DNA from 3 places in the Paenibacillus sp. 481 genome. Region 2 is predicted to be linked to each of the others. Evidence: riboswitches for the same ligand, from Rfam matches in the RefSeq annotation. Region 2 holds a riboswitch; each other region holds the start of a gene.

Region 1 (10,607 bases), 140 kb from region 2:
TATCCGCGAGCAAAAAGTAAACTTAGGCCTCGTCGCGGACGCGATACGTGAGCCTGGACTGATTTGTATTCCTTTATTCGCTGACCATTTGCAACTTGTTCTGCCTAAATATCACGAGCTTGCTAAGCAAAAGTCGTGGTCGATGGCACAGTTGAACGGGCTGCCGATGTTGCTATTTTCAAATGGAACGTGGTATCGAAAATTGACCGATGATTTATTTCGCAGATATCGCATCATGCCCGATATTCGTATGGAGATCGATTCTTTTGAAGCTATTATGAGGTTAATTACAACGTGTCAGGCCGCTGCGTTGCTGCCCAAGTCGTACTTACGGCAGGAGCTGTTAGAACATAACGAGTTAATTACCGTTCATATGAAAGAACTGGAACAGACCGAACGAATTATGTCGCTCGTGTATGCCGAGCAAGCAGCGCTCAATCAAACCGCACGCCAATTTATTGATGAAACGGTACAAGGGGCAACCAACTGGAGCCGGTATGTGTAACATAAACAAAGAGGGTCGTGACCCAAACGTTTAGAACGTTTAGAAGTCACGACCCCCTTTATTACTGCTTATCACCGTTTATTACAGTCTATCAATGATAACGTCCTCAAATTCTTCAATTTGCTCATTCGTACCAATGAGGACCATAATGTCTTTTTCACTAAGGACATCTTCCGCCGTCGGCGCAATAATAATTCCGCCCTCTTTGTTGAGAGCAACAATGCTGCACCCGAAGCGCGAACGTGTATTTAAATCTCGAAGCGACATGCCATCCAAGCAATTCGGCACACTAAGCTCTACAATTGTGTAATCTTTAGACAGCTCGATATAATCGAGCAAGTTCGGAGAGACAAGTTGATGCGCGACCCGAATACCCATGTCTCGCTCAGGGTAAATAATCCGATCGACACCAATTCGGTCGAGTACTCTGCCATGCAACTCGGTTACGGCCTTCGCAACGACCCGCTTGAGACCGAGCTCCTTCATCTGAATGCTGACGAGTATGCTCGTCTGAATATCGTTGCCAATCGCAACGATGACGCAGTCAAAGTTGCGGATGCCGAGCGAGCGCAGCACTTCCTCATCAGTCGCATCTGCGACCACAGCATGAGTAACAATGCCGTTCATTTCGTCTACGACTTCCTCATCTTTATCGATGCCTAGCACCTGATGCCCGAGCTTCACGAGCTCCTTTGCTAAACTAGATCCAAATCGGCCCATGCCGACGACTGCAAATTGCTGTAACACCATCTTGACGTAATCCCCTTCGTCCAATACTCATTCAACTATTTATTCCCTCGTAGCCACCAATTGATGCTTGCCTTGTGGGAACCTGTTCATTCCTGTGTGCAAGGTTATCCAATTGTAATTTTACCTTCTGGATGACGGTACAGCTCGCGCTCGCTTTTCGGTCCAAGCGCGTACGCCAATGTCAGTGGTCCAAGCCGGCCAGCAAACATCGTTACACATAACAACAACTTGCCGATATCAGACAATTCAGGCGTAATGCCCATCGACAGGCCGACCGTGCCAAATGCTGATGTCGTTTCAAACAAAATTTTGATGAACAGTTGATCCTCGGTCGTCGTCAAAATCATCGTAATGATGATGACCCACGACAAAGCCAGCAGCGTTAGTGTTACCGCTTTAAAAATACGGTCAATCGCAAGGCGGTTACGAAACAATACAATATCCTCTTTACCGCGAATCATCGCAATAACCGCGCCAATCAATATGGCAAACGTCGTCGTCTTAATCCCACCGCCTGTCGACCCTGGCGAAGCACCGATAAACATCAAAATAATAATAAAAAACTGTGATGCTTGGCGCATAGCCCCGATATCGATGGAGTTAGGCCCTGCCGTACGTGGTGATACGGATTGGAACAGCGAAGCCCAGAACTTCTCCCACCCGTTCATACTGCCTAATGTCTTAGTGTTCGTAAACTCGAATACGAGAATAACGATCGCACCTAGGACAATTAGCAAGCTCGTCATCGATATAACCACTTTACTATGCAGCGAAAGCCGCTTAGTCGTCTTATAATCGAACAAGTCTGACAGCACAATAAAGCCGAGGCCGCCCGATATAATTAAAAACATGGTGACGAGGTTCACGATAGGGTCCCCTACATAACTGGTGAAGCTAGAGAACGGACCACTAATCGGGCCAAACAAATCAAATCCCGCATTGTTAAATAAGGAAATGGCATGAAAAATCCCATAATATATAGCCTGTCCAATCGGCATATCAAATGACCAGCGGAGAGCGAACAAGATCGCCGCCGTCCCTTCGATAATAAAAGCAAACATGACTACTTTCCGAATAAGGCGCACGATCCCCTCCATGCTGCCTTGATTTAACGCTTCCTGCAAAATAAGCCGATCTTTAAGCGAAATCCGCTTTTTGAAGGCAAAGGCAATCAGTGTTGCCATCGTCATAAATCCTAAGCCGCCCACTTGAATCAAACATAGAAGCACAATTTGCCCGAACAGCGTAAAATGTGTTCCCGTATCCACGACAACTAGCCCCGTTACACACGTCGCGGATGTAGCGGTGAAGAGCGCGTCGATAAAGGATAAAGTTTTTCCGTCGGTGTTGGACAACGGAAGCATAAGTAAAAATGCCCCAAATAAAATAATAAATGCGAACCCTGATACTAAAGTTTGCGGGGGCGTCAAATGCCAACGTTTTGCTGAAAGCAATGTTTTCAGAGCTTACACCTCTTTTTAGTCACGAAAAAAAGCACTGGAAATCCCAATGCTCGCGCTGGTATCCTGACGTAAAATGCCTACGAGGTTAGCTGACGGATTCGGGCACGTCCAGGTCGCCCTATTCATCTGACCAACGATACGGAAAGCACAATATCCTACTTTCACGTCGTTAATCAGTACGAAATTCACCCCAAAAATTCGGTTCCCCCGCTTTCGCAACTATGCGAAACTCGGCTTGTTATTCGATTCATAACGAGATTATAAACGTTTAGTTAGCCACACACAAAGTCATAGAACGCGCAAAAATGCAATAAAAAGCGGTGAAATAGCGGCAGATAACGCTTACAAACGGTTGTTTTCACGCTGTCATTTCGTAAAACGTCGATTTTCAAGCCTTCTCTTGCTAAACTATACAAATAATCTTATTTGCACGAACAAAATGGAGGTGAACCTCACATGAAATTGAAGCAAAACCGTACTCGTCTGCCACGCTTTCTAATAGCTGCATCCGCTATTGGATTTCTATTATTCCTGATGATGCAGATCATCATCCCACAACTACAGAGCCAGCAAGCAGTGGAGCCTAACTTGCGCTTACTGTCCAAGTCAGAGGCCGAAGCACGAGCGACTTCATTCATCCAACAGCAATGGAGCGGAGACATTAGGGTCGCTCCACACAGCGATACTTCGGTCGTGTATACGACGAACAAAATGTTTTCGGGCTACGTCAATAAGGAAGGCGTACTCGAACAGTACAAGCGCTGGGATAAACAGGCGCCTATGGATACGTATCGCGTCCTGCTTCCTGTCCTTGCAGGTGAGCAAGCTGGGACACTACGTGTTGACATTCATCTGACAACAGGCAGTGTCGTCGGATTTGGTTTCGTGAGCGATGATACACTTACATCCACATCCACAAAAAGAACACAGCAGTCACTGCCTGATTCATCACCATCGACAGCTACACATCAGACGCAGCAAGCCAAACTTGCAGAGGAAGCGGCTTATTCACTCGGCTGGAAGAAACAATCGTTCGTACTGGATCGCGAACTGCCCAATCATACTTATCTGTTTCACGTCCCGACCGCAAAAGTAGGACAATCCAAGCTGCATATTGAAGTTGAAGTGGCCGACCGTGCCGTTATTCGAGCCGAACCTGTGTGGGTCGTTCCTGATGCTTATGAACAACTCATTCAGAAGCAGACAGATACGGCACAAAACGTATACCGTTACGGTTATTTGTGGGTCTCATTTGCCCTCAGTGCACTCGCTATTTTGATGTGCATTCGATATCGGAACACGGTTCGCTTCGGTTCCAACACGATGATCGCGCTGACACTCGTGTCGGGCGGAATTTCACTGCTGCACATTTGGAATGTACTGCCTAGCCAAATTGCGCTGGAACTAGAAGTACCAGCTGCCAAGCTCAATTTGACATTTATTTCGCTCATTCAATACGGAATTACACTTATTCAAGGCATTGGAGTCTATTTTGCGCTCGTCGCAGGACGCCAATTATGGAAAGACACGACGTACGGCGACCTGATGCCAACATGGCGTAATGCGCATTTTGGTCATCATCTTGTGCGCTCCCTTTGGCTTGGACTTCTTTTTGCTGGGTTGTTGCTTGGCGTTCAGACGATCATTTTCTTCTGCTTAGAACGGGGGTTTGATACTTGGACGGCGAATGATGCCCAACAATCGCCTCTCAATATGACATACATGGCTTTTTTCCCGTTACTTGCTTGGGTAGCAGCCATTTCAGAAGAAGTCGTGTATCGTTTGTTCGGGGTAGGTTTATTTTTACGGTGGCTACGCAATCCGTGGCTCGCAGGCATGATTCCAACCTTGATTTGGGCATTCGGACATGTCCTTTATCCGGTATATCCGTTCTATTCCCGGCCACTTGAACTGCTTATAATCGGGTTCTGCTTTTTGTTTATTATGGTGAAACACGGATTTTGGACTGCTTTATTTGCACACTTGATGATTGACACGATACTTATGTCGCAATATTTTTTATGGAGCGGATCACTCGGCAGTGTATTCGTTGGTATCACTTACTTGCTATTGCCTATCGTTATTGTGTATGTCATTCGCGCCTATCACAGCAGGCCATTCGCAAAGTTCACTGGCTAAATGCCCTACTATAAAAAGAACCCTTAACTCTTCCGCCTCGGATTCAGCTGAACCAAAGCGAAATGGGTTAAGGGTTCTTTACTGGATTAGTATCGTTACTGTTGCCTACTAAGACTCATTTGCTACTGGGACTCATCGGATATCCGCTCATCATCTGCTACAGGCTCATCTTCCTGCTCGTTGCGCAGCGATTGCAAAATGGTGCGTGCCAGCTTGTCGCCAATTCCGACTGGGCGGAAATCTTCAACCGCAGCCTCGCGTATTTTTTTAAGCGAGCCAAAATGCTTGAGCAGCATTTTGCGCCGCTTCTCGCCAATGCCCGGAATCGAATCCAATGCCGATGTAACCATCGATTTGGCACGCCGCTCGCGGTGAAACGTAATGGCGAAGCGATGCACCTCGTCTTGGATGCGCTGCAACAAGTAAAATTCTTGACTGTCTCGCGGCAGCGGCACGACTTGCGGCGGATCGCCAGCCATAAGCTGTGCCGTTTTGTGCTTGGCATCTTTGACTAAGCCGCAGACCGGCACAGCAAGTCCAAGCTCATTTTCCAGCACGTCAAGCGCAGCAGATATTTGTCCTCGCCCGCCGTCCACAATAATGAGGCCTGGCAGCTCCAACTGCTCCTTGAGCACGCGCTCATAACGGCGGCGAATCACTTCTCGCATCGTTTCATAATCGTCAGGGCCTTGTACGGTCCGTACTTTATATTTGCGATATTCCTTCTTATCTGGCTTACCGTCAACAAATACGACCATTGCAGACACCGGGTCAGCACCTTGGATGTTAGAGTTATCAAATGCCTCGATACGGCCGCCTGCAATATCAATCCCTATGGCCTCACCTAATCGTTCGACTGCGTGCAGCGTACGCTCCTCATCACGCTCCAGCAGCTTAAATTTCTCATTCAGCACTACACGCGCATTGTCTGCGGCCATCGTAATCATTTGCTTTTTCAAACCACGCTTCGGCACAAGCACCTTCGTCTTTAACCACTGTTGGAGCGCTTCTACACCTGTATCGGCCTGCTCCTGCAATGTATCTAATTCCGTTGCTTCGTCCGTCTCTTGTTCAGACTCGTGAATGGACTCGCGTTCCGCTTCCCGCTCCAACTCCGACTCCTGCTTCAGTTCCAACTCCAAGCCCGCTTCCTCCGCATAAGGCTCGGGCAGCAAAATTTCCTTCGGCACGGCTGGATTCTCACTATAATATTGCGTAACAAACGTCATGAAATCATCGTATGCATGGCCATAGTACGGAAACTTCGTCGTATGACGCTCGATCAACTTCCCTTGGCGCACGTACAAAATTTGTACACACATCCAACCCTTATCGACCGCATACCCGAATACGTCTCGATCTTGATTGTCTGCCGTATTAATCTTCTGCTTCTCCATAATCGCATCAATCGCCAATAACTGATCACGGTACTCCTTGGCCCGCTCAAAATGAAGTTCTTCTGCCGCTTCCTCCATTTTACGCTTTAATTCTTTCTTAATCTCATCGTGGCCACCGTTCAGAAATTTCGCAATCTCCTGCACCATCGTTTCATACTGCACTTCCGTGACTTCCTCTACACACGGGGCCAAGCACTGCCCGATATGGTAATACAAGCAGACCCGATCCGGCAGTGTGCGACATTTGCGCAGCGGATATAAGCGATCAAGCAGCTTTTTCGTCTGCTGGGCTGCATACGAATTCGGATAAGGGCCGAAATACTTCGCCTTATCCTTAAACACTTTGCGAGTCACCTCCAAGCGGGGATGGCGCTCGTTCGTAATTTTTATATAAGGAAACGTCTTATCATCTTTCAGCAAGACGTTATAACGCGGATGATGCTTCTTAATCAAGTTACACTCTAAAATGAGCGCCTCCATATTGGACGAGGTAACAATATACTCAAAATCACGTATTTCAGACACCAAACGCTGCGTCTTCCCGTCATGACTACCTGAAAAATAAGAGCGGACGCGATTTTTTAACACTTTCGCTTTCCCTACATATATGATGTGGCCATCGCGATTTTTCATCAAATAGCAGCCTGACGAATCAGGGAGCAGAGCAAGCTTATTGCGGATACGTTCCAACGCTTGTTCACGTTCCTCAAGGTCTTTGCCCGTCAGCTCCTGCTCTTTCTCGTCTACGTATCGTTCATGCCAACGTTCCTTCCAGCGCTCAGAGCGCGAGATAGCAGGCTTTTCTATTTCAGCTGCACCATTCCCGCCATTCCCTTTATGGGATGGGTGTTGCTTGTCATCTTCACTCAAACGGGCATCTCCTTTCCGCTTGTTCCCCTATTGTTCCCCTTTTCTTATTGTATACGAGTGAGCAACAAAGAAAAAGCCTTCCTAACAGGAAAGCTAGGAAAGCTTTGTAAGAGCTATTAATTACCGTATGCCGGCCTAAAGCTGGCCACGATCTTATGAAGCTCATCTTTGTATGTTGCGTATTTGTAATTTACAACACCCGCGATGACATGATGATAATAATCTTGTGTACCTACAACCGTGTAAATATATGTACTATTATCCTCTTTCATGATCAGTTCCATCGCAGGGTCACCGTTTTTAAGGGTCACACGTCGCTCTGATGATACGCTAACTTTAGCTGGAAATTGTTCTTTTATTTCTTCCACATAAGTATCCAGTGTGTAAGTTGTAGCCAGCTCACTTCTTTTGTAAGAGTTTATGTACAGTAAACGTTGCTCTCTTTTATCTTTAATGGCAAGACCGGTCTCACGATCAGCATCGAACTTATAATCATGAATCCAGTCCTCAGTCGCTGTAATCTGAAATAAACCATCATTCGTTCTGAACTTCTTCTCCGCCGCGACAGCGGAATCCGAAGCTATAGCACGAATACCAAAAAAGACGAACAGCATCGCCACAACAGCACTTATGGAAAATGTAATTAGCAATACGATATTTTTTCTTTTGCTGACTTCAAATAAATCCCTTACATTCACGACAAATGTATCGGCCAACATGTCGCCTAGACGCTGCTTCTTCCTCGATGCCAGTACGGCAACACCAGCTGGCAACGCTCCAATTAAGATCGGATTCGCTTCAATTAAACGCATGAAAGAACGAATGAGCGACTTCACAATGCCTGGCGGCTTACCATCCCGCTTCACCACTTGAATCCGCAGCACAAATTTGCCTAATGTGTAGCCTGTCAGCCCTTCTAAAAACAAAAAATAAGCGCAAATTAACGCTAACCAACTAATTAGCAACCAACTCGACGCCGTCTTATTATGTTCAAAAAGAAATAACCCCGCGAGCAAACTCCCTAAAAATACGAAATCGATGACATACGCAGCCCAGCGCTTGAAAAAAAGGGAGGCTCCGTAGGTAGAAGCAACGTCCTCCATCGTCATTTGATGTTGTTTCCGTTCTGGAGGATTTACATCATCCAAATTAAATCCTTTAAAGCTTTCCACTTGCTGTTCAGTCACAGCGACCCACCTCGTTCTAATCTTGTTGTATATGTCCTGATGGAACATATCACAAATCAAACGATCAATCTATACAAATAATGGGTTGAAAAGTTAATAAAGTATGTACATTCATCGTGATCACGTACTGCAAGACAACCAAAAAAACCCTCCCTTGAAAGAGAGAGCTCTAACGTCGGGAGGGTTATGTGTGTTGAATTATTGATGTTTACCGATCAAGTTCTTCAATGCATCTTTAGATTGCAAGCCTACAACTTTATCAACAGGCTGGCCGTCTTTGAATGCGATGAGTGTAGGGATGCTCATTACGCCAAAGCGGGAAGCAGACTCTGGATTCTCGTCCACGTTTACTTTTGCCACTGTAGCTGCACCAGCGAGATCCGCATCCAACTCATCCAAGATTGGAGCGATTTGTTTGCAAGGACCACACCAAGGTGCCCAGAAATCAACGAGAACTACACCTTTTTTATCTTCAACATCAGACTTAAATGATTTGTCAGACACATTTACGATTGCCATGATAGGTTCCTCCTTTATTATAAAGAGCTTATATTCTGAGTCAACAAGTAAAGTATACCACAGTTCGGTCACTTTTGCGAAAGTGACCAGTACAATTGTACCCAATTTGTCACACCCTAAGTAGGGCCAATACTTTACAGTCGTAGCGCAGTTCGATATACTATATACGAGCAAATTGGGTTAAAATACCTGTCATCGTTGTATGATACAGCTCATTGCGACGATAAGACATAACAGATGGAGGACTCGCTATGGAAGTAAGAAACGTCGACCCTCGAGAGCATGTTATGGAAGAGCCGCGGGATGACTTGGGTGATACATTCATGGGCTTTGCAGCCATGGGCGGTTTCATGACTGTCGTCTTCTTCGGCATGGTGATCGTGAAGTTCATTCTTGAATAATTGAGAAGCTTGATGACTGCTTCAGTCACCTAACATGCCCAAGGTCCGGTTCGCACGTGAGCGACCGGGCTTTTTATTATGAACATCTCATAACGTATTGCTTGGAGGTCATTTTATTGGATTCGTTCCATCCCCGATCACGCAAAATGTCGGCGCCATTTGTTCCATTACACTCCATCATCATGTTAGGACTTTTATTGACCGCGACAATATGCTGTTCGTTATTAGGCATGTACGTAAGAGCATATACGGGCCGAACCATTTACACCTTCCTCAACTGGGATATGTTCTTGGCATGGGTTCCTGTTGGCTTCGCCTGTATGCTACATCTTGTTTTTTATCATATGCAACCTAAACAGTGGCCGCGCACCTTGCTGATCACAGTCGTCGGCTTGCTATGGTTATTATTTTTTCCGAACTCCGCCTATTTAATCACCGATATGCTGCATCTGTTCATCCATTTCAAACCTGAACCTGGTGTTCGCTTCACACACGATATTGAATTTTGGTATCATTTGATCTTATTTTTTTCTGCTGCCCTAATCGGGGTCTTGTTAAGCTTCTATTCGTTATACACCGTTCAACAGGTCGTAAAAAAAGCGTACGGTGCCGCTACGAGTTGGGCGTTTGCCATTATCGTGTTGTTGTTGAGCAGCTTTGGCATTTATATCGGCAGGTTTGTGCGCTGGAATAGCTGGGATGTGTTTGTGAGACCTGATCGGATTGTACAGGATATCGTTATGATCGTGACAGATGAGCAGAAGCTGAAGCTGTTTGTGCCATTTGTGCTTATCCTGTTTGCTGTGCAAGGATTCGTTCACTGTGTGTTAAGTGCAATTGCTACCTTTCATTCGAAATCGCTACCACCAAAATAAAAGGCCCGTAGACCCCTTTTACTCGATACTACAAGATTAAAGCGCTGTGTTTATTGTGACGACAATTCCCGCTCCATTACGCGACTCCATTTGAATCACGACCACGTAACATGAAAAAACCGTCTAACACCACGCTTACAGCGGTGTTAGACGGTTTGTCGCCTATCATTTAGGATGCTATTGTTTGGGAGCCGGCCCGTTGCCACGTTTATTGCTACCTTGAACCTCAATAATATTCACAAAAGGACGTATCCGGTCCATAATCCGCTCTGCTTTATGAATATCTTCGCCATCACGCGTATAGCTAAAATGCTTCATTAAACCATCCATATCATAGTTGGACGTATACAGTGTCGGCTTACGATTCATCCGATAATTCAAGATCGAGCCGAGCACATGGTCGCGTACCCAAGGTGTCATATTTTCAGCACCAATATCGTCAAACACGAGCAGATCCGCTTCCTTCATCATCTCGATCGTATCGCGCAGCTTTTGCGGCTC
Region 2 (10,607 bases):
GCTAATACCGCGCTCTCGTAGTTGTCCTTCGTGCTGCAGAGGATGATATCGTCCGTTATCTTCAACGTAGATGACAGATTGCGAATTTTGAATCGCACGATATAATGCGCGATTCGCGTTAACGAAGCTCGTAAGCACCGTTAATAAACGGTGGCGGAACATATCGATACCGAACGTCTGTCGTACCACCTCCGCATTTCTAGCGCCTACCATTTCAATGCGATTAGGTTGTTGCAGCAATTGATGGACAACGGATGTTAACCGAGCAACGTTACCTGTCTCGACGCAGTAAGCTTCGTTGCCTGTCGCGCTGAAAATTTCAAATAAGCCACCCGAAGCGTAAGCAACAGCCGCTTTTCCGAATATAAGTCCTTCCATTGCTGTTAATCCAAAACCTTCAGGCACTAAACTAGGTACAACAACAACATCCATTGCTGGGTAAATCGCTTGAATATGAGGTTCAAAATAGATGAAGTGAAAGCGGTCAGCAAAAGCAGAGGTCGTAATCTGTGATTTGAGAGGTTCAACATAACCAGTGTCCGAGGGGTCACCCACGATGAGAAAGCGAGCATTGGGGTCCTTTTCACATAGCTGTAAAGCCATCGGCACAAAGTGATCAAACCCTTTTTTGGCATATAAAGACGAAGAAACAAAACCAACTAGACGATGCTCGGGAAGCAAGCCCAACTGCGCACGACGGATATGTCGCTGTTCTGGCCACGTGTGTGGTTCCAGATCCTCTTCAAGCCATGACGGCGGTAAAATGTAGAGCGGAGGTTGAGCCCCCCCTCCACCACTATGCCTGATAAACAATTGCAGCGTCGTTTCGGATATGCCAATAATCGCGTCACTAAATAGACGAATAAGTGAGGCCGCACATGCTCCAAATTCATTATTTTCAATCGTCTCCGTAATTTGCCACAACGTTGGAATGCCCATTGATTTCGCAGCAACAGCTGGCAGAGCATGCACGCTAGTATTCGTAAACACGACGTCTGGACGAACGAGCTGCAACAACTGCAAGATTTGCTCCCACTCGGAATGGGACCTGAAATATTCCAAGTCAGCATGCAGCGTGGCAGTAGGACATACCATAGGGTAGAACAAACTACACGGCTGGATAATACACGAAATACCGGACTTGTTGGCAAGTATCGAGAGCTGTCCCTCTTCTGGAACGACCAGTGTGCAATGATAATGAGCTGACATCTCGCGCGCTACAAACAACAACAGTTTTTCAGCTCCGGTGATGTAGTTTTTGTTGCATAAATGAGAAAACATAAGCATTTTGGGTTTTATCATGTGATGGCCCGTTCTGAAGCTCTATGAACAGGTGTCGTTTCACCTCCCTCGCCAAGGTATTACAATATATTAGTCCACAGCGGGTATCGGCACGACATTTGAACCTCATACAAGCGTACAATTTGAAAAAAGTGTGCATAAAGGGGAGTCTTCCGATGAAAACGAAGGTAGGCTGCACATGAAAAGCAGCGTCGTAGAGGTATAGTGATAGTGTGGTGCACGTAAATGGGAACTATGAAAATGACGCACGTGTTCTCTTATAAACGAAGTTCGGAGGAGGCGTTTCTAGTAACGCTAGTTGCTTTAGTATAGTAGGCCTAGTAGCTCTAGTAGCTCTGGTAGCTCTGGTAGCTCTAGTAGTTCTAGCAGGTCAGTCCTCCCCACGTCACTTCGTTCATTTCTAATTGGCCTCAAGTTGACCTCAATCGTCATGCCCTTCCCAATCCGTAACAATAAAAACGTCCATATGTCGAGCCAGACGCATAAGTTGGGCCATGCGCGAGCGTGTAGCACGACGGCCGTTGCGGGCTGGCAGGCCGACAATCATTTGGGTGGCGCGACGATTGTTCGCCAACTCGACTGCATTTGCCGCCCAATCTCTGCGGGACATAGGCTGCTGACTGCTAAACGTGCCGCCAAGACGCTCGGTTAGCGCTTGTACGGAGGTGAGTTGCTTGTCACAGTCCGCGCTGAGCCGACTTATGGGCAAGCTAATGACGTGCATAGCCGCCTTTAGGCGATGCGCAATTCGAAATCCGTGCCGCACGAGTCGTTCGGCACGTTCGTCAGGTTCCACGCAGACGAAGATAACCTCTTCTCTGCGCCATGGCCCTCTAAGCAAAGCCCTCCGTTCCCACGATTCGAGCCGCTCATCTACATCGTCAGCTACTTCACGCAATGCCAATTCACGCAACCCAATTAGGTTAGGAATGCGAAAAAAGTGTTGCAGCGCCTGTTCAACTTTATCTGGAGCATAAATAAGCCCTGACCGCAATCGATCTCGTACCGTTTGCGGTGTCACGTCAATGAGCTGAATTTCATTCGCTCCGCTCAATACATTGTCTGGTACGGTTTCACGTACACGAACTCCGGTTAGCTGCTCGACAGCATCATTTAAACTTTCGATATGTTGTACATTCACCGTTGTCACGACGGAAATGCCCGCATCAAGCAGCACCAGTACATCTTCATAGCGCTTCGCCCGTTCACTCGTCGGCACATTTGTATGTGCAAGCTCATCCACAAGCACCACCTCAGGTTTGCGCGCAATAATACCTGCTGTGTCCATCTCTTCCAACTGCCGTCCACTATACCTTATGAAGCAACGCGGAATAACAGGCAGCTTGCCGAGTTGGGCAGCTGTCTCGCGTCGACCATGCGTCTCCAATAGACCGACTACAACGTCGATCCCTTGCGCCAGCAGGCGGTTGCCTTCTTGCAGCATATGATATGTCTTGCCTACTCCTGGGGCGGCACCAATAATGACTTTTAATCTGCCGCGGCGCAAACCGACTGCCGTCCGCTCCATTTCCTCCTCCGTCCAGCGCTTAAAAGGAGCGGGTACGTCGCGCGACGAGGGCGGCCGCGCAGGTAAAATGCGTTCACCCTCATGAATGGCACGATCTGCAATAAAAAACAAGCTCGTATCCTCGATATGTTGCAGCAGTCCATTAATGAGCGAACCATTGCGCCATTCCTGCCACCTCGTTTGTCTAGAGTGGCCAAGCACGATCCGTGTAACGCCTCGTTCTAAGGCGTAATTCGCCAGCAGCGCGGCCATTTTCCGGCGCGAATGGCATGCAATTTCTTCGAGGGTAGCACCTATTTTGTGTGCAAGCTTGTTCAAGGAACGGCGAAACGTAGCCTCTACTGGCGTTAGATCTTGCTCAGGTGCAACAAAAGTGACGATATGCAGCTCACCGTTTAACCGTTTGGCAATTTGATGGCCGCGGCGGACGTGAATAGATCCATTCCAGCCATATTGTGTTAACACGAGAATGCGCTCTGTAGCGCCGGAAGGGCCAATCAGGCCCATTTCTTGACGATGTTCTTCCAAGGAGCCGTTCACGTCTTGGGCTAGCATACGGAGCGCCAGCTCTCTAAGGATGCTTAGTCGGCTGCGCTCGGCTGCGTGCCCCAATTGGGAGCGAGAGAGGCGATGTTGGCCTCTTCCGTGTGGCAAATTAGACGTACGCCGTTTTAATAAATAGCCTCCCTTAAGCTTGTTGCCCCCAATTTCCATCTTGCGTCCGAGCCCATGCTGACGATGCTGCCGCTCCATTAACGATTCCGCAGACACGTCAAGGAGGCGGACCTCGTCTGCCTCCTTGAGCACTTCACCTGGAATCGTCCATTCCGATTCAATTCCTGTCATCCGCTTCGCTGTATCATGCACTCGCTCATCCTCGTAAGCGTTCATCGTAGCAATGACGCTAATGCCTTGGCGAAGCAACTCGCGCACATCGTCCAACCGCGACATGTTGGACGCTCCTTGGCGATTGCGATGCGCCAATCCGTCAACGAGCACCACATCAGGCCCGAATTGCAGCAGCGCAGCAACGTCGAGGTCGCGCTGAGTGCGCCCCTCGACGTTCCATTCAATCATGGGCACAGCATCACACATAGCGGTTTGATCCCGCGTGTACTCGCCACCTGTTTCCCGATGTTGCTGCGGTGATGCAGGCCACGATGGTGTGGTCCCCCGCATGGGAGTAGTACCCCACACCACTTTCAGCCCTTGCTCGATGCAGGCTTCCCCTTCTTTAACCAACTCAGTCGTCTTACCCGCTCCGCTCGCGACAGCCATAAGTATACGGAATCGCCCACGTCGCATTTGATCGAGCAGCTTAAGCAATGCCTCTGGCGACTTACGACGATATGCATCGGTTTCCTTCACCTTCTCACCTCTTCACCTAGGTAACATGGAGTTCGTTACATCCAACATCATCAGCTTCTTCCTTCAATAAAATAGAGCACGTTCACTTCATTATATTTGATCCGCTTCATTCACTACATTCACTAGATTCACTCTAATCACTTCATTTACTTCATTCACTACATGTACTACGCTTACTTTAATCACTTCATTCGCTTCATTTAATTCATCTATTTCAACTGCTGCTTCACATCCAAATTAAGCAGCAGCACATTAACGCGCGGCTCGCCGAATATTCCTAAGTCCGGCGATTGCGTATGCTTGCTCACCATCTGCTTGAGCTGTTCGATAGCAATTCCGCTTTCCTTGGCGATGCGTGGTATTTGCGCATCAGCAGCTTCCGGGCTAATGTGGGGGTCCAAGCCCGAGCCCGAGTTGGTCACAAGATCGACCGGAAGCTTTGATACAGGAACTTCTGGATTAGCCTTGTTCCAATCGATAACCGACTGATCCAGACGTTCCTTTAATGCGGGGTTGGATGGAGCGAAGTTGGGAGATCCAGAGCCAGCCGCGTTATATTCGATACTCGACACGCGACCGTGAAAATATTGCGGGGAAGTAAACGTTTGCCCGATTAGCTCAGAGCCAATCACTTGGCCGCGCTCATCATGAATGAGGCTGCCATTCGCTTGCTTCGGCATGGCAACTTGCGCCACCCCAGTCATCACAAACGGATAAATGATGCCGCACAATAACATAAGTCCAATAATGGAGCGGATCATAGCCCCTAACGTGCCGGCTGTACTTGCTTTAGTTGTGCTAGACTGACTTGTCATCGTTACGCACCCTTTCTTATTTCCAATCTTCCTTGGTTTACCCCATAAGAGCCGCTGCTCATGCTGGCGCTGACACTGGCATTGACGTTGACATTGACAATGACAGTAACGTCGGAACTCAATCTGACATCGATGCTGACATTGATGCTTAACACCTGCCACTCAACTCCATGCCCATGCGCACAGCTCTTACGGGTTCTTTTTTTATCTCTCTCTATTTAGAAGAACTACACCCACAGTCCCACAATTAAATCAATCACTTTAATACCGACAAAAGGAGCGACCAGTCCGCCCAGTCCGTAAATGAACAAGTTGCGCGCCAGCGTTTTTTCAGAAGACATCGGCTTGTACGTAACACCTTTCATCGCTAATGGAATGAGCACAGGAATAATGATAGCGTTGAAAATGAGTGCCGATAGTACTGCCGATACAGGCGAATGGAGCCCCATCACGTTAAGCGCCGACATTTGCGGAATCGCCACCATAAACATCGCTGGAATGATGGCAAAATATTTGGCAACGTCATTCGCAATACTGAACGTTGTCAACGCTCCACGAGTCATCAACAGCTGTTTACCGATTGCAACAACCTCAATCACTTTTGTCGGATCGGAATCCAGATCGACCATATTAGCGGCTTCCTTAGCCGCAGCCGTCCCCGAATTCATGGCGATGCCCACATCTGCCTGCGCCAAGGCTGGCGCGTCGTTCGTGCCGTCGCCTGTCATCGCCACCAGCTTGCCGGCCGCTTGCTCGCGGCGAATGAGCGCCAGCTTATCTTCAGGCTTACTTTCAGCAATAAAATCATCCACACCCGCTTCACGAGCAATCGTCGCTGCCGTTAGCGGATTATCTCCCGTACACATCACGGTGCGAATACCCATCCGGCGCAATTGCTCAAAGCGCTCTCTCATACCTGGCTTCACCGTATCCTTCAAATAAATAATGCCGAAAATACGATTGTCTACGGCGACGGCAAGCGGCGTACCGCCCGCGGCTGCAACTTGTTCCGTCTGTTTATCCAAATCGTGCGGAATGTGGCCGCCTTGGGCTGCAACCCAATTTTTAACCGCATCTACCGCCCCTTTGCGTACTTTACGACCATCCTGCAAGTCAACTCCACTCATGCGGGTTTCTGCTTTAAATGGAATAAAGTCACCTGCTGCGGCCAACGTTTTGTCATACGTCCATCCTTGCTTGTTCATCCAATCCAGTACGGAACGGCCTTCAGGTGTCTCATCTTCATTCGAAGAGATAGCTGCCCAAAATCCAAGCTCTTCCCCTTTCGCCCCACCGACTGGAATTAAATCATGTGCCAAACGGTTACCAAACGTGATCGTTCCCGTTTTATCTAAAATAATCGTATGAATATCCCCGCATGCTTCAACAGCCTTACCTGAAGTCGCAATGACGTTAAACCGCGTCACACGGTCCATCCCAGCAATCCCAATCGCCGATAGCAAACCACCAATCGTCGTCGGAATTAAGCACACGAGCAAAGCAATCAATACCCCAACGTTCAGCTCAATGCCCAAATAGTTACCGAAGAACGGCAGTGTAATCACGACAATTAAGAAAATGAGTGTCAAGCTGACGAGCACCGTATGCAACGCTAGCTCGTTCGGCGTCTTTTGACGCTGTGCACCTTCAACGAGTGCGATCATCCGATCAAGAAAAGATTCGCCCGGATCGCTCGTAATGCGAATCCGAATCATATCACTAATGACTTTCGTACCTGCCGTAACCGAGCTAAAATCGCCGCCTGATTCTTTTAATACCGGCGCAGACTCACCTGTAATCGCGGATTCATCGACCGACGCCAAGCCCGCAATAATTTCACCGTCACCCGGGATGATCTCGCCTTCACGGACGACAATGACATCGCCTTTGCGCAAGCTCGTGGAAGAGACACGCACCGTGCCAGTCTCTGTCACCTTGTTCGCCCACAAGTCACGCTTCGTCTGTTTCAACGAATCAGCTTGCGCTTTGCCACGGCCTTCCGCAAGCGCTTCGGCAAAGTTCGCGAACCAGACGGTCACGAACAAAATGAAGCTAACCGCCGCATTGAACCACCACGGCATCGGCGCACCAAAAGCATCTGGCACAAACGTTAACAACAGAGTAATAACAAAGCCGATCTCGCAAATAAACATCATCGGATTTTTGATCATATAAGCCGGATTGAACTTTTTCAAAGCATCGACAGCCGCAACACGTACGAGCTCCCCGCTAAAAAAGCTGCGGTCCTTTTTAGGCGCATTGGGAATGCCTGGTCGCCCTCCCCCTGCTGGTCCACCCGTCTGTCTTTGGCCTCTTTGCCCGGAATCCGGTTCAAAAGGCGTCGGTGTTTTCATCATTTTTGCAGTACTCATCGCTTACAGCTCCTCCTTTATTCCCCTCATCATTTCCACAACGTTAAATGTTCTGCGATCGGTCCAAGTACGAGTACAGGGAAGAAAGTCAGCGCACCTACAATCACGACCGTCCCTACAAATACAACACCGAACGTTCCCGAACTCGTGCGGAAAGTTCCGCTCGTTTGCGGTATAGGCTGCTTGCTCGCCATCGAGCCTGCAACGGCCAACAGCGTAATCATCGAAATGTAGCGGCCCAAAAACATCACAATACCTGTGGAGATGTTCCAAAACGGCGTCGCATCCCCTAATCCTTCAAAGCCTGATCCATTATTGGCTGCGGATGAAGTAAATTCATACAACGCTTGCGACAGACCATGGAAGCCCGGATTGGAAATCGTATCGGCCTGTGTCGCCACGGCAATAGCTGTCGGTACGAGAATAAGGAGCGGCTGTACGATAAGCGTAACCGCGATCAGCTTCATTTCTTTGCTTTCCAGCTTGCGGCCAAGGAATTCCGGTGTACGCCCGACCATTAGGCCAGATAAGAACACAGCGATCATCGCGTACATCAATACGTTCAAAAATCCTGCCCCGACCCCGCCAAATACGGTGTTCAGCATCATATTGGCCAGCGTAACGATTCCGCCGAGTGGAGTCAGTGTATCGTGCATTGTATTCACGCCACCGGTCTCTGATGCCGTTGTAACAACCGAATATAACGACGATCCTGCGATACCGAAACGAACTTCCTTGCCTTCCATGCTGCCGCTGCCACTAAATCCATAAGCGTTCATTACAGGATTTCCAGCTTGTTCGGCTGCAATAGACGTACCTAGCAGCATAATGAACATCATCGACATCGCGACGAAAAGTACTCTGCCTTCTTTGGGACTACCGACCATACGGCCGTAAGCAAACGGTAGCGATGTACCGATTAGCATCATAAGCAGCATTTGCAGCATATTGCTGATTCCATCTGGGTTCTCGAACGGATGCGCAGAGTTGACTCCGAAAAACCCACCACCATTGTTGCCTAGCTCTTTAATCGCAATCAGCGAGGCTGCTGGTCCACGAGCGATGTGCTGTTCCGCTCCCTCAATCGTGATAGCCGTTTCCGTTGGACTGAACGTTTGTGGTACACCAAGCAGAACAAAGATCAAGCCCGCTACAATCGAAATCGGTAAAAATACACGTGTAATCGAGCGAACTAAATCGGCAAGGAAGTTGCCGAGCGGCTTACCGATTAAGCCACGAATAAAGGCGAACACGACAGCTAAGAACGTGGCTGGCGCTGTAAACATCAAGAACGTAATGCCGACCATTTGGGATAAATAAGATAATCCACTTTCCCCGCTGTAATGCTGCAAGTTCGTATTTGCCATAAAGCTTATTGCCGTATTAAAAGCGAGCGACGGCTCCATACCCGGAATCCCACTCGGATTAAGCGGCAGGATGCCTTGCAGACGAAAGATCGCGTAAGTAATGCCAATCATCAATATATTGGACAGCAGCGCTGCAAAAGCGTAGTTTTTCCAGCTCTGATTCACTTCTTTGATACCAAATAGTTTAAATAATAGTCGATCGAGCGGACCGAACACCGCATCTAGCGGCCGCGGCCCCCCGTTGTTGTCGAACACCTTGGCCAAATAAATTCCGGTTGGCCGCGCTAACAGCAGGACGAGCAGCAGCGTTACCCCGATTGAAATCCATCCTAATGCACTCATTGTATTTCCACCTTTCCCATATGACAGCGACTCTTGTCGAGCACCCTAGAATAAATTGTGTTTAAAATTTTTCTGGCTTCACTAATGCGTAACCTAAGTAGATGAACAAGGCCCCAACGATAACAAATAGTCCAATGGTCACAATCGTTCACCCCGATCTCCAACTTCCCGAGTACACCAGTGTAAGATGCCGATGCTCGTTAAGCCGAGCATACTAAGAAGCATTAACATGACCACGTCGTACATCTTGAATTCCTCCCCTTTTTCTGTTCAACTTTCCTGTTCCAGCAACGGTTTATCAGTAGCAGCACAAGTGCGCAAGATAACTGAATTTTTCGTCACGATACGTAAAAAAGCACGCAAAAAGGCCGCACGGAAAGAGGGTCCTTTCCGCGCGGCCTCACTAACGCACAGCAAATGAAAGCCGTACGTAGCCACGACGAAATAAGGCGGCCTCTATGGACGCTTACGAGGTTAGCTGACGGATTCGGGCGCATTGAGTCGCCCTACTTGGCTTGAGCCAAGATTCACCCCTCACATGCGCGACTTGCAGCTCGTGTGAGCTGTCGTTACGCATGCTGTACTTGTGGTTCCCCCGCTTCCGTCGATTGACGGAACTCAGCGATGAGCATAGCCTATTTTTTTAATGTGAAGACGAAGCATCGTTCATATCACGGTTCAGCATTTACAACGCTGTTGGCGTCGGGCAGTCTGTAACGGCATGAATAAGTTCCGTCATTAAAAAGCTTACTTGATCCGATTGCGTGAACACGATGTAGTTCGCACCTAGCAATCGGTAAATCGAATGCGGATGATGATGTTTAGTAACGACCGTTATCGGGTCTGTTGTCCAATGTCGGCACACTTGCAGCAAGCGGCACGTCAACGCGAAACTTTGCTCGAAAATGAAAATACGTCCTACAGGCACATGCGGTACGATCCAAGCTTTCGGATCGGACGTATTCAGGTGACACATGTGCTTGACACCCAACTTCTCCAGCTTCTTGGCCATTCGGGTGCTGTTTACAATGGCCGCAGTAGGTATCCCTGCTCCCCTTAACTGACGCACAAAGTCTACGCCCATCGCATTCGGTGCAAACACAGTAACGATGCGATCTGCTTCAAACATATCCTGTTCCTCCTGTCTTCATTACCGTCGCCTTTTTTTCCACAAGAAAGAGGAAATGCGCCAGATCAGACTAGGCACGCCTCTTCTCACACGCTTACGAGGTTAGCTGACGGATTCGGGAGCGAGAAGTCCCCCTATCAAAGCAGCACGCTGCTTCAAATTCACCCCTACGAACGGATAATGCGCAAATTTGCCCATTATGGCCGATTTCGCTTATTGGTTCCCCCGCTTCCGTCGATTGACGGAACTCAGCGATCTAGACGTTCGGATACGTTGTATTGCTGAACTGAATATTACGCCTGATTGCCTTAACCTGTAAATCACCGTGAAAGCTCATAAATGGTAATTCCGATGCAAGACATGCATGAAATCAAGTTCAATCTT
Region 3 (10,607 bases), 1.5 Mb from region 2:
TATCCAGCGTATATGTGACCCAGTCAGGTTGCATACACATTTTGTCCAGCGGTTCGTGCCAGTCCGCAAATGGATACGGAGCCGTCATCGTGAGCAGATGGCGTATCGTAATTTCTCGCTTCTGCTTATCAGCAGCATCGACGACATATTCGGGGAAAAAATCAAGCACCTTTTGATCTACATGTTTAATGTATCCTGCATCTATAGCAATACCAATGAGGGCAGAAATGACACTTTTCGTTACAGATGCCACATGATGCGCATCGTTCGGGCCGTAGCCATTATAATATTTTTCATAAGCAATAGAACCATTTCTCACAACAACAATCCCGTTTATATTGCTGTACGCGGATTGTATCGTAGGATCAAGCTCTGACAGCTTTTCGGCGTTCATTCGCAAAGTTGCCGGATCTACGGTTTGCCATCCTGTAGTTGGCGAGTCGTTTCTTGGCATGATAGATTCCTCCCTAGAAGTCAGTTATGGCTTTGATTAGCGAGCGTTAAACGATTTATCAGGTCTTGCTTCTTTTTTTCTTTACCGGAAAATACACTTCGGTAACCATTTCCTCAGCAGCGACGGCTTGATTGGGGTCCGTTATATATACTTCATATGGTGATTTCACGATATCGTATCCTTCATGCTCTACCCATTCCCTCAGCTTGGCATACACCGATGTCAACTCTGAATATGCCCCCTTTAACACAGACTTCGCACACAGGCCTCCAGACAAATCTCGCGTGCCCTTCACAGCTTCTTCTATCGGGATAGCAAACTCTGTATCATTGCCAGCAGGATTGTATTCTGTGCTGTGATAAATCGTCATTGGCGTACCACGTAAGGTGAGTTGTTGCGTAGCAACCTTTTCATATAACCTGCTAAAATACGTTCCGTATCCTGCAACATAGTCATCCCTACTCAGCTTCTGACGCGTATAGAGGATGTTGATGGGCTCGGTTTCAACAAGTTCGACCTGTATATGATCAAGGTACGTCATAATGGGTATACCCTGCCCCAAAGCTAAAATGTCCTGATTCATTTGATGTAGGGTGTATTCCAATGCACTTAGCTTGACTTGTAATTCGCTTCTCTTACGATTAAGGGCAGAACAAAGCTGCTCGTCAGATAGATCTGCATCCCACTCCAGAATGGCTTTTATTTCTTCCAATGAAAAATGATAAGATTTCAAACGATTAATGAAGAGCATCTTTTTTAATTGTTTAATAGAATAATATCTATAGCCGTTGTCAGGATTGATCTCATCAGGCTTAATTAACCCCACTTCATCGTAGTATCGAAGTGTTTTTGTTGATACTTCGCAAATCTTTGAGAATTCACCAATCGATAGCATGAGGTCACCTCCATTTTTCCAAATTTGCATACGGCCTACACGTTTTGCGTATCGATAAGGTGTGTAAGTTCACTATATGCCTTTCCCTAAGGGCAAAGTCAACGCCATTACATCATTGCTTGGAAAGCTTTCACCGCAACGATAGTTCGCATTCAACAAGTAATGGCATAAAAAAAACCGCTATTTACGCGGTTTTTAGTGTAACTAAGTTATGTCATCGTCATCTATTATGAGATGACTATCATTATATTCGTTAACAGCCAAGCAACATTTATTGTTTCTCGGTTGATTTCTCATACTCTTCACTGCTTACTTTGACTTGTGCTTCCTTTTTACTACGAAACTTACGAATTAGGAACCAGCCTGTGGAAAATATAAGAAGGAGCCCTAAACATATTAAAGTAAAGTATTGATTAATTACATTCTCAGCTAATGTGCCATAAATATAAAACAATATACCAACAATATAAAACTTAGCCGCTCGTCCGATCGCTGCGTAACCCATTAATTTCCACAAAGGATAGTTCGTACTGCCTGACAATATCGTGAAGATCTTAAAGGGAATAGGTGTGAAAGCTCCCAGTACAATAGCTGTTTCCCCATGACGGTGAAACATGGCTGTAGCGGAATCGACCCATTTTTTCTTGAGTATTTTGTTCAAAAAAGATCGTCCCGCTACTTTTCCAATCCAGTAGCCAACTGGCGTACCTAATAAACAACCAATAAACCCAACCGTAGCCAGCCATAACGCATTGGATGGATCGATCATGCTTAAGGACACCTGCGTAAAAAAAGCGGGAATAGGGAAAATAATAGCATCAATAAAACCATGTAAAAACATTCCTAATGTTCCGAATTCTTTTAAAAAGCTTAAAATGGAATCAATCATTTTATAATCACTCCTACTTATTTATTTATATCAGAATCAACATCGCGGTTTGTTAATTTTTCTTCATAAAGTAGCGGATAATTGATCCAATTTACGTTCGTATACCCATTCGACTGAAAATATTGCAAAATAAAACGATACAGATAGAATTAATCTTACCTTTAGTACAGATTTAATGCAAAGCCTATATCGTCTCCTTGTAAGATTTATTATGATATTATTTATGTACTCTTGATAAAAAAAGCTCATTTCCCTACTTATGAAGGAGAATGAGCTTTTCTAACCATCTCAGCTTATCCGTAGCACAAGGATCATTTTTCATCCATTGCTGTTCGAATATCATAATCATTTATATCGATATCTAGATCCATGCCTAGCGCCATTTTCGCTAGCTGGCTTCCAAGGTACGGGCCCATCGTCAATCCGGACGCTCCAAGTCCGTTTGCCGCCATTAAACCATTCCACCCCGGAACAGCACCGATTACCGGCAGAAAACCGGGTGTAAAGGGACGGAAACCAACTCTTACCTCTTGAACGGTGCTGTTAGCTAAGCCAGGTGCTATTGTTAGCCCCTTATTCAGGATTTCCTGCATTCCACCTGCCGTTACCCTCGTATCGTAGCCTGCTATATCATCTTCATGAGTTGCGCCGATAACGATCTTTTGGTGTTCAAAAGCGAGCATATATTGATCAGCAGGTGGCATCACTAGAGGCCACTTGCCTGTGTCTTGTTGGTCAGGAACTTGTAAATGCATAATTTGTGCTTTTTGATAGCTAACCTTAAAGTGAATGCCTAATGGCTGTAGAAGCGCATTGGCCCAAGCCCCTGCACAGGCAATAACGACGTCAGACGAGAAGCTTTGTGACCCGACCGTTACTCCTGTTACACTGTTAGACTCATATTGAAGCGTGGCGTCCCCATCAATCAAGATAGCCCCGTTTCTTTGTGCGGATCGGATCAACGCATCACGCAGCGCACGACCATCTACCCGAGCAGCTCCGCTAATATGAACAGAATGATATGTTTCTGCTAACAGCGGAAGCCGCGAATGGGTTTCTTTTTCATCAAGCTGGGTAATTTCGCCGATCTCCGGTGCATCCGCTTTGCGTACATGCGCGCGCTCCTCCATCTTTTTGATTTTGTCTAAATCATCATGTAGACACAGAGCCCCAACTTGAGCATAGCCAGTTTCTGTTTCACCCTCGCTGTTGAGCTCTTCAATCAAACCGGAGTAAAAATGGGCGCCAGCCTTTGCCAGCCGATACCAAGCCTGATTCCGTCGCTGTGAGAGCCAAGGACAAATAATACCAGCAGCCGCATCTGTAGCTTGGCCTTTATCTTTGCGATCTACAATAATGACATCTGCACCCATCTTTGCTAATTGGTATGCTGTCGATGCTCCAAGAATTCCTGATCCAATAACAATGACTTTCTTCATAGGTACATCCCTTTCCTCAATCACTATATCCATTATAGCGAACACAGTAAAAAGTATAACAAATAGAAAAGAGAAAGAGCAAAAGTTGCTCTTTCTCTTTATTTATGTTTGACTGGTTCGTTAGTCGTACAGGCTCTACTTATGCATCATTTTTTTCCAATCACGAATTACTCTGCATGGCACATCCATCCCGCCATAATGCCCGTCGAGTAAAATCGAGTTATTTTCGTAAAACCAGCTTCCGCCAATAACCCTTCGATTTGTGTTTCAGGAAGGAAAGAAAGTTTCGCCAAGGCGTGGCTTATCATCTCGTCTGTTTCGGATAATTCGCGACCACCTTCTACCCAGAAGCTTTTCCATATTTGCATCCTGTCCTGCAGTTCGGAATTGTCACGGTCTCCATACGCACTTACGAGAACGAAAGGAGCACCTGACTTCAGTTTATTTTTTATGGACACGAGTAGGTTCAACTTTTCTTGAATATCGTTAATGAAGTGAAGAACCAAAATACAGCTTGCCGCATCGAACTTCGAATCGGACTGAGGAAGGTCATCTATCGTCCCATGGATGAGGCTAACGCGACTTTCAAAGCCTAGTTCAACTACTTTATACTTAGCTATCTTAAGCATCTCTTCTGAAGGGTCGACTCCAGTAAATGTCCATGTCGGGTTAGATGGTCCCCACGCGGAAAGTTCATTGCCGGTGCCTGCTCCGATCACGAGCAAGGAGGCCGCTTGCTCGCCTAATTGTAAGCGGTAATACGATTGAACCATTGCAAATAACGCGTCATACGTCGGAACCGAGATACGAGAGTTTTTTTCGTACGTTGCTGCCATTGCAGAATTGAATGTAGGATCTTTAGTCATTGCTTAACTCCATTTCGTGTTCATGATTGATATTTTAAGGATATTAAAGATAGTTGTAATCGATAATTAGATTAAAAATTAATTCGCTACATAATGTATGAAATTCACAACATTTCTGTCTACCTTCTGTAAGACATGTTCTATCGTTTGAGTTTGTAAATGATTTTCCATTTTTTGCTCAGCTTCATTCATTACTTTTTCGATGAAACAATTTTGTCTATCATGTATCTTATTGTCTAAGCTACAATTAAATAACGAAGTTGTCCCCTCAATAGCATGTATGATATCTAAAAATGTAATCGTTTTTACATCTTTAATTAATTTGTATCCACCGTTTACCCCTGTGCCCGATTCAATAAAGCCGGACTTAACTAAAGTCGTTAATACTTTAGAAAGATACGTAGGCGACACTTTCTGTACTTCAGCCAATGGCTTTACACCTATTGTCTTGCCCGCTGGTAACAGGGCCAAATAAACGATCGTATGCAGGGCATAATTCGTTGCCTTCGAATACTTCACTCTTCTCACCTCTTAATTAAAGACTCAATGAGTCTATAATATCTCCAATGACTTAGATAAGTCAAGTTAGCACACCTCATCGGCCGCTTGTCTTCATCGTAAATACGCTTCAAAAAAGAAAAGACAGCCACATATTTCTGGCTGCCGTCTTTTAATGTTTATAGAGCCTATATACTAGAAACTTGTTATTTTTCCATTACAGCAAAGTAATTATCTTCATAATCGGCAAAGTTAAACACTCTGCTGGAACCCATATTTACAATTTCTCCGACTTTAACATTTTTATTGACTAATTCGCTATGTAATTCATTAAAATTCTCTGCAAAAAACATCAAAGAAGGTGTCCCCAGATTCATTCCAGGTGACATTTTAGCAACGAGTTCTTTATTGTGCAGAATGATGCTTGTCTCGGCTCCTGTTGTTGGAGCAATTTCAATCCATCTCATTCCTTGGCCGTTATTTTCTTCAGAAATGACACGAAACCCTACTTTTTCTGTCCAAAAATTCACTGCCTCATCTTGGTTATTTACATACAACATAATTTGACCGACTTTACTAATCATAACCAGCGACACTCCCTTCATAGTAAGTACATCCCAAACCCGATGCTCTTATTCCTTTCCATCGAGCAGGTTTCTGATACCCCACGACATCCGATACGGGCGATTAATGCAACAAAATGTTCTTAGCTTCCCCCTAGTTCGTCTTGTCTACTTTACGAAGAAACTTCAAACCATGCAGGTTCGTTCTTTCTTAAGCCTCATGCTCCATACTAGTCATTACGGAATATACATCCTCAGATATTACACGACGAGCTGTAACGTATCGTTTTTCGTAATAGTTCTCAGATAGTTTACTAATTCGAACACCTTTATTGCTTGAAGAATGAGCAAATTGTCCGTCTCCTATGAATATACCGGCATGAGAAATACCTTTACCGTCCGTATTAAAGAAGACAAGATCGCCAGGTTGTAAATCTTCTTGTTCCACATGTTCTCCTTCTTCGGCTTGTAACTTTGAGGTTCTTGGAAGATCTACATCATACTGATTAAATATGTGCAAAATGAATCCCGAGCAATCAAATCCATCTACGGTCGTACCTCCCCATTTATAAGGCGTCCCGACCACTTCATCAACTGCATGTTCGATCTTCATTTCATCAGCGAAGGCACTCCCCGCAAAGCTAAAACACATCACACTCACTAATAATGATGCTACAACTTTTTTCAAAACTAGTTTCCCCCTTCGATGCCTACGAGGTTAGCTAAGGGTTCGGAAGAAGGTTTCCCTATAATCTTTTTGCAATAGATTAATTCACCCAAGTGGATCCCCCGTTTCCTGAACAGGAATTCGGCAAAATACAATTTTTTTGGTACGTTTATACCCTTTCTTTTTTTACTAACCAATTCCTGCTTTATAACCATTAGAAAAATCTAACTTATGTGTCGATTTTTCTAAAATTGATCCACTAGCCCATAACTGATTTGACACTAACCTTTATGTAAGTACCTGTACTAAAAGTGCATACTTACATTTTTGTAGTGATCTCTTTATACTCAAAACATAAATCACAAACCACCCTTAAAGGAGGACAAAACTTTGAAAACTCTTGTAATCGTAACACACCCAAGCATAGAAACATCCGTCATCAATAAACGGTGGGTCGAGGAACTCCATAAATATCCGGAAAAATATACGGTACATGAATTGCATAAGGTTTACCCTGACGGAAACATCGATGTGGAAAAAGAGCAACAACTCATTGAATCACATGGTAATCTGGTTCTACAGTTCCCAGTGTATTGGTTTAATTGCCCGCCGCTGCTTAAAAAATGGCTTGATGACGTGTTTGCATATGGTTGGGCTTATGGTTCAAACGGAGGCGATAAATTAAAAGATCGCAAAATTGCTTTAGCTGTATCGGCCGGAATTAAACAAGCAGATTATAGTGCAGAGGGAAGATATAAGTACACACTGGAACATTTGTTAGCTCCTTTTGAAACTTCCTTCCTATACTGCCATGCCGATTATCGTTCGTTCTTTGCGTTTTATGGCACAGAATATGAGCCGTCTGCAAGCGAAGTGGACACAAGTGCACAAAATTATTTGAAGTTTATTAACAATCTGTAATCAATTACTTGATTAAAGCTAAATAAAAAAGAAGTATTTCCGTGTTCAGGAGATACTTCTTTTGATTTACATGAGCTCATTATGCCGCATTACCTCATTTTAATTTTGGACAAGTTAAGCAGTAATCATGATCATCCGAAATTTTGTATAAAAAGCAGCATGTCTTTCGAACACGGATCGGCGTGTCCGAATAAGACGTTGTACATTTAGGACTGTTATACTTTTTCATCGGATTCTCTCTTTCTCCAAAGAGATGTGCTGGCGCTTCTTGAACTAAATATTGAAAATCTTCTTGAATACGAGCTTTTTGTTGATCACTAGCCCCCTCTAACATGCGCCTTTCATACAGCCAATATACGGAAATAGCTGCATTTTCCCATAAAATAGAGGTCGGCACCTTTGCCACTTTGGAGACAGAATTCCACACTTCCGCCATATTCCCCGCAAAAATACGTTGAATCATTTGTTCACGCCAAATATACCGATCTCCGCCTGTAGGCTCGGTTACTCGCCAATCGCTTAAACATACCTCAGGCAGCCAAGACTTGTCTTCATCCACGGACTCAATATGACAGTTTTCAATCGAGTAATCCAATCCCTTATTAAACATCGTCATGGCATAAAGGCCAGAAGCCATTGTGAGATAAGCATATCTCTTGGACAATTGAGACAAGCTAGCAGCTGCATTTGAGCATTGAAAGATCGTCTTTGCCGCTTCTAAGTATTCCTGACACTTTGCTGTATCCAACAAATCTACCGCTGGAATGGATAAACGGCTGTCTCGCGACGCATGTAAGGTCAAACGAAAATGTTCTGTTAGAATGTTTACTTCCTCTGGCTCAAACAAGGACAGCTGCAAGTTACTCTTATTCATTCTCTCTCTACCTCTTCCATGTAGGCTGTTTCCCATCAGTTATTGATGACGATTACGATACAGTAAGTAAATAAAAAATGGCGCCCCAATTCCAGATACAAATACACCGGCTGGAATATCAAGCGGAATAAAGGCGGTTCTGGCCACGATATCTGCTGCACACACGATCATCCCACCGATGAGGGCCGACACGAGAACCAATCCTCCCATTGCTCGTCCAACCAGTTGTCTGGCGATATGCGGTGCAATTAAACCTACAAATCCTATGCCTCCAGCGAACGCTACAGCCGATCCTGCTAAGGCAACACTAACAAATAGCAAACCGAATCGGTGCATTTGCACCCGAACACCTAGACTAGTGGCGACTTGGTCCCCCATCTCCTGTGCATTCGCGGTTCTGGAAAATAATAAGGTTAATGGGACAAAAATAAGCACCCAGGGTAGCATAGCATAAACCTTCGCCCAACTCGCACCGTATACACTTCCAGTTAGCCAGAGATAAGCATGGCTCGTAGTGACCGTACTACCGAGTACGAGCAGCAACGTGGTCATCGCCCCCATCGCTGCCGCCATCCCAATTCCGACAAGAACAAGTCGAATCGGGGTGACCCCTTTTTTCCATGCTAATGTATAAACAAGCATAGACATGATTCCGGCACCTGCTATAGCGGCAGCAGGCAGCCATTTCATGCTTATGGAGCCAGCAAAATAAGTGATAAAAATAACAGCCGCGAAGGAAGCTCCACCTGTAATCCCAACTATATCTGGAGAGCCAAGCGGATTTCTAATCATACTTTGCAAAATAAGGCCCGAAACGCCAAGCGCAGCTCCCACGAGCAAGGCAAGTAACATGCGCGGAAGTCTGATGGAATCAATAATAAACGTAAATTTCCCATTCCCGATGCCCAATACTTGTTTGATTACCTCTACAGGGGGAATCATCGTACTACCGATGGATAACCCCACCAAAAATAGCATGAGAAGTAGACATCCTAATCCAAAAAGGACAACGATCGTTTTCTTGTCCAGAAAAATAGACGCTGTTGCAGACCGATTTCGTAACGAAATGTATTTACTCACGTTTTTTTAAGCCCCCTGCGCGCAATATAAATAAAGAAGGGTGTTCCAATTATAGCGGTCATGACGCCAATCGGAACTTCCTGGGGCATAATAATAAATCTTGCAGACACATCTGCCAGCAGCAATAAACTGGCTCCAAATATCGCACAATAAGGTATAATCCAGCGATAATCGATTCCTACAAGACCACGAACAAGATGTGGGACAATTAAACCTACAAAGCCAATAGATCCCCCTACTGCAACGGAGCCTCCGGCAAGGCATACGATAGCAGTTGCCATTAATACTTTCACTAAAGTGGTTCGTTGACCCAAACTTGTTGCTATATCATCTCCAGAGGTAAGAATGTTGATCGAATTTCCTAGTAAACATGCCAACAGCCAGCCTCCAACGATAAACGGCAATACAGGAACTAGCATTTCGACTGATTTCCCTGCTACAGAACCAGCTAGCCAGAATAGCACTTGTTCTAAATTTTGTTCACTTATGACTAGCATCCCTTGAGTTAAGCTTACGAATAAGGCCGTCATAGCCGATCCGGCCAAAACTATTTTAATTGGTGATAGTCCGTCTCTTCCTATCGATCCAAGAAAATAGACCATTGCTGCTGCGACTCCAGCGCCAAAAAAGGCAGCCCACATATAGTGGGTTAAGGAAGAGAGTGAAAAGAAAGTGAGGGCGAGTACAATAAAAAAAATAGCGCCCGCGTTGATGCCGAACGTACTAGGAGACGCTAGTGGATTTTTCGTCAATGCTTGCATGAGTGCTCCAGCAATCGCCAAGCTCGCCCCAATAACGGTTGCAATTACTGCTCGTGAAATTCTTGACGTTGTGACAATAACATGTTCTTCGGACTGTCCGTCAAAATGAGTAAAGGCTTCGATGGCCGTACGAAATGAGATCGGAATTTGCCCATAAACAATACTGAGCATAAATGAAGCCATAAGAAGGCATAAACCAAAAATTAAACCTATCATTTTTGCTGTTAGACTCGAAAATAAATGTATCATTCTTCTCGTTTCCACTCCTGTTTGTATCGAACAACAAGAATAGAGGTCATGAATACACCTCTATTCTTGTGATAAGTTTATTTATTACTTATTATTTTTTAATTCGAATCGATCATAAAGTTCATCCAGCATCATGTTGGCAGCAATAATACCGCCCCCCATGTTCCATACCACTTCGCCAACTTCATATACTTGGTTCAGCTTAACCGAATCGAGCTTTTTCCATAAAGGATGTGCTTTCCATTCATCGTATGTTTGCTGAACAGCTGGCTCACCTTCAGGGTCTGTCAAAAATACGAAGCTGACATCTGCGTTCATATTCGGAATACTCTCTTTATCCGTCAAACGGATTACTGTCGAACCTTTATCAACTTCTTTCTGTAAAAATTCAGTACGTGCAAAACCGAGCTCACTTAAAATATCGCCAGCGAAGCTACCCGCATAAATTCGC

Evidence for each region. Region 2 has a riboswitch for cyclic di-AMP ahead of KIK04_RS24385 (potassium-transporting ATPase subunit F). Riboswitches for the same ligand answer to the same signal wherever they lie in the genome.
Region 1: linked by a shared signal. The riboswitch ahead of KIK04_RS05635 (TrkH family potassium uptake protein) and the one ahead of KIK04_RS24385 (potassium-transporting ATPase subunit F) in region 2 are both predicted to bind cyclic di-AMP.
Region 3: linked by a shared signal. The riboswitch ahead of KIK04_RS22955 (C40 family peptidase) and the one ahead of KIK04_RS24385 (potassium-transporting ATPase subunit F) in region 2 are both predicted to bind cyclic di-AMP.

Annotation. Positions count from the first base shown of each region.
Region 1 is NZ_CP075175.1:1,329,049-1,339,655, forward strand. It holds gene KIK04_RS05625 (LysR family transcriptional regulator) at 1-505, shown strand, start outside; gene KIK04_RS05630 (potassium channel family protein) at 587-1,255, opposite strand; gene KIK04_RS05635 (TrkH family potassium uptake protein) at 1,360-2,685, opposite strand; cyclic di-AMP (ydaO/yuaA leader) riboswitch at 2,777-2,964, opposite strand; gene KIK04_RS05640 (CPBP family intramembrane glutamic endopeptidase) at 3,175-4,857, shown strand; gene uvrC (excinuclease ABC subunit UvrC) at 4,980-6,980, opposite strand; gene KIK04_RS05650 (RDD family protein) at 7,241-8,311, opposite strand; gene trxA (thioredoxin) at 8,510-8,830, opposite strand; gene KIK04_RS05660 (YqzM family protein) at 9,082-9,231, shown strand; gene KIK04_RS05665 (hypothetical protein) at 9,308-9,463, opposite strand; gene KIK04_RS05670 (DUF1361 domain-containing protein) at 9,462-10,106, shown strand; gene dnaI (primosomal protein DnaI) at 10,284-10,607, opposite strand, start outside.
Region 2 is NZ_CP075175.1:1,185,746-1,196,352, forward strand. It holds gene KIK04_RS05170 (glycosyltransferase family 4 protein) at 1-1,287, opposite strand, end outside; gene KIK04_RS05175 (histidine kinase) at 1,724-4,198, opposite strand; gene kdpC (potassium-transporting ATPase subunit KdpC) at 4,408-5,013, opposite strand; gene kdpB (potassium-transporting ATPase subunit KdpB) at 5,241-7,385, opposite strand; gene kdpA (potassium-transporting ATPase subunit KdpA) at 7,415-9,094, opposite strand; gene KIK04_RS24385 (potassium-transporting ATPase subunit F) at 9,156-9,236, opposite strand; cyclic di-AMP (ydaO/yuaA leader) riboswitch at 9,544-9,728, opposite strand; gene KIK04_RS05195 (hypothetical protein) at 9,780-10,223, opposite strand; cyclic di-AMP (ydaO/yuaA leader) riboswitch at 10,299-10,487, opposite strand.
Region 3 is NZ_CP075175.1:5,332,820-5,343,426, forward strand. It holds gene KIK04_RS22920 (serine hydrolase domain-containing protein) at 1-454, opposite strand, end outside; gene KIK04_RS22925 (MerR family transcriptional regulator) at 513-1,349, opposite strand; gene KIK04_RS22930 (YqaA family protein) at 1,621-2,238, opposite strand; gene KIK04_RS22935 (NAD(P)/FAD-dependent oxidoreductase) at 2,550-3,677, opposite strand; gene KIK04_RS22940 (class I SAM-dependent methyltransferase) at 3,845-4,543, opposite strand; gene KIK04_RS22945 (Rrf2 family transcriptional regulator) at 4,622-5,062, opposite strand; gene KIK04_RS22950 (VOC family protein) at 5,248-5,625, opposite strand; gene KIK04_RS22955 (C40 family peptidase) at 5,816-6,292, opposite strand; cyclic di-AMP (ydaO/yuaA leader) riboswitch at 6,297-6,428, opposite strand; gene KIK04_RS22960 (NAD(P)H-dependent oxidoreductase) at 6,662-7,192, shown strand; gene KIK04_RS22965 ((2Fe-2S)-binding protein) at 7,287-8,066, opposite strand; gene KIK04_RS22970 (FecCD family ABC transporter permease) at 8,106-9,146, opposite strand; gene KIK04_RS22975 (FecCD family ABC transporter permease) at 9,143-10,156, opposite strand; gene KIK04_RS22980 (ABC transporter substrate-binding protein) at 10,241-10,607, opposite strand, start outside.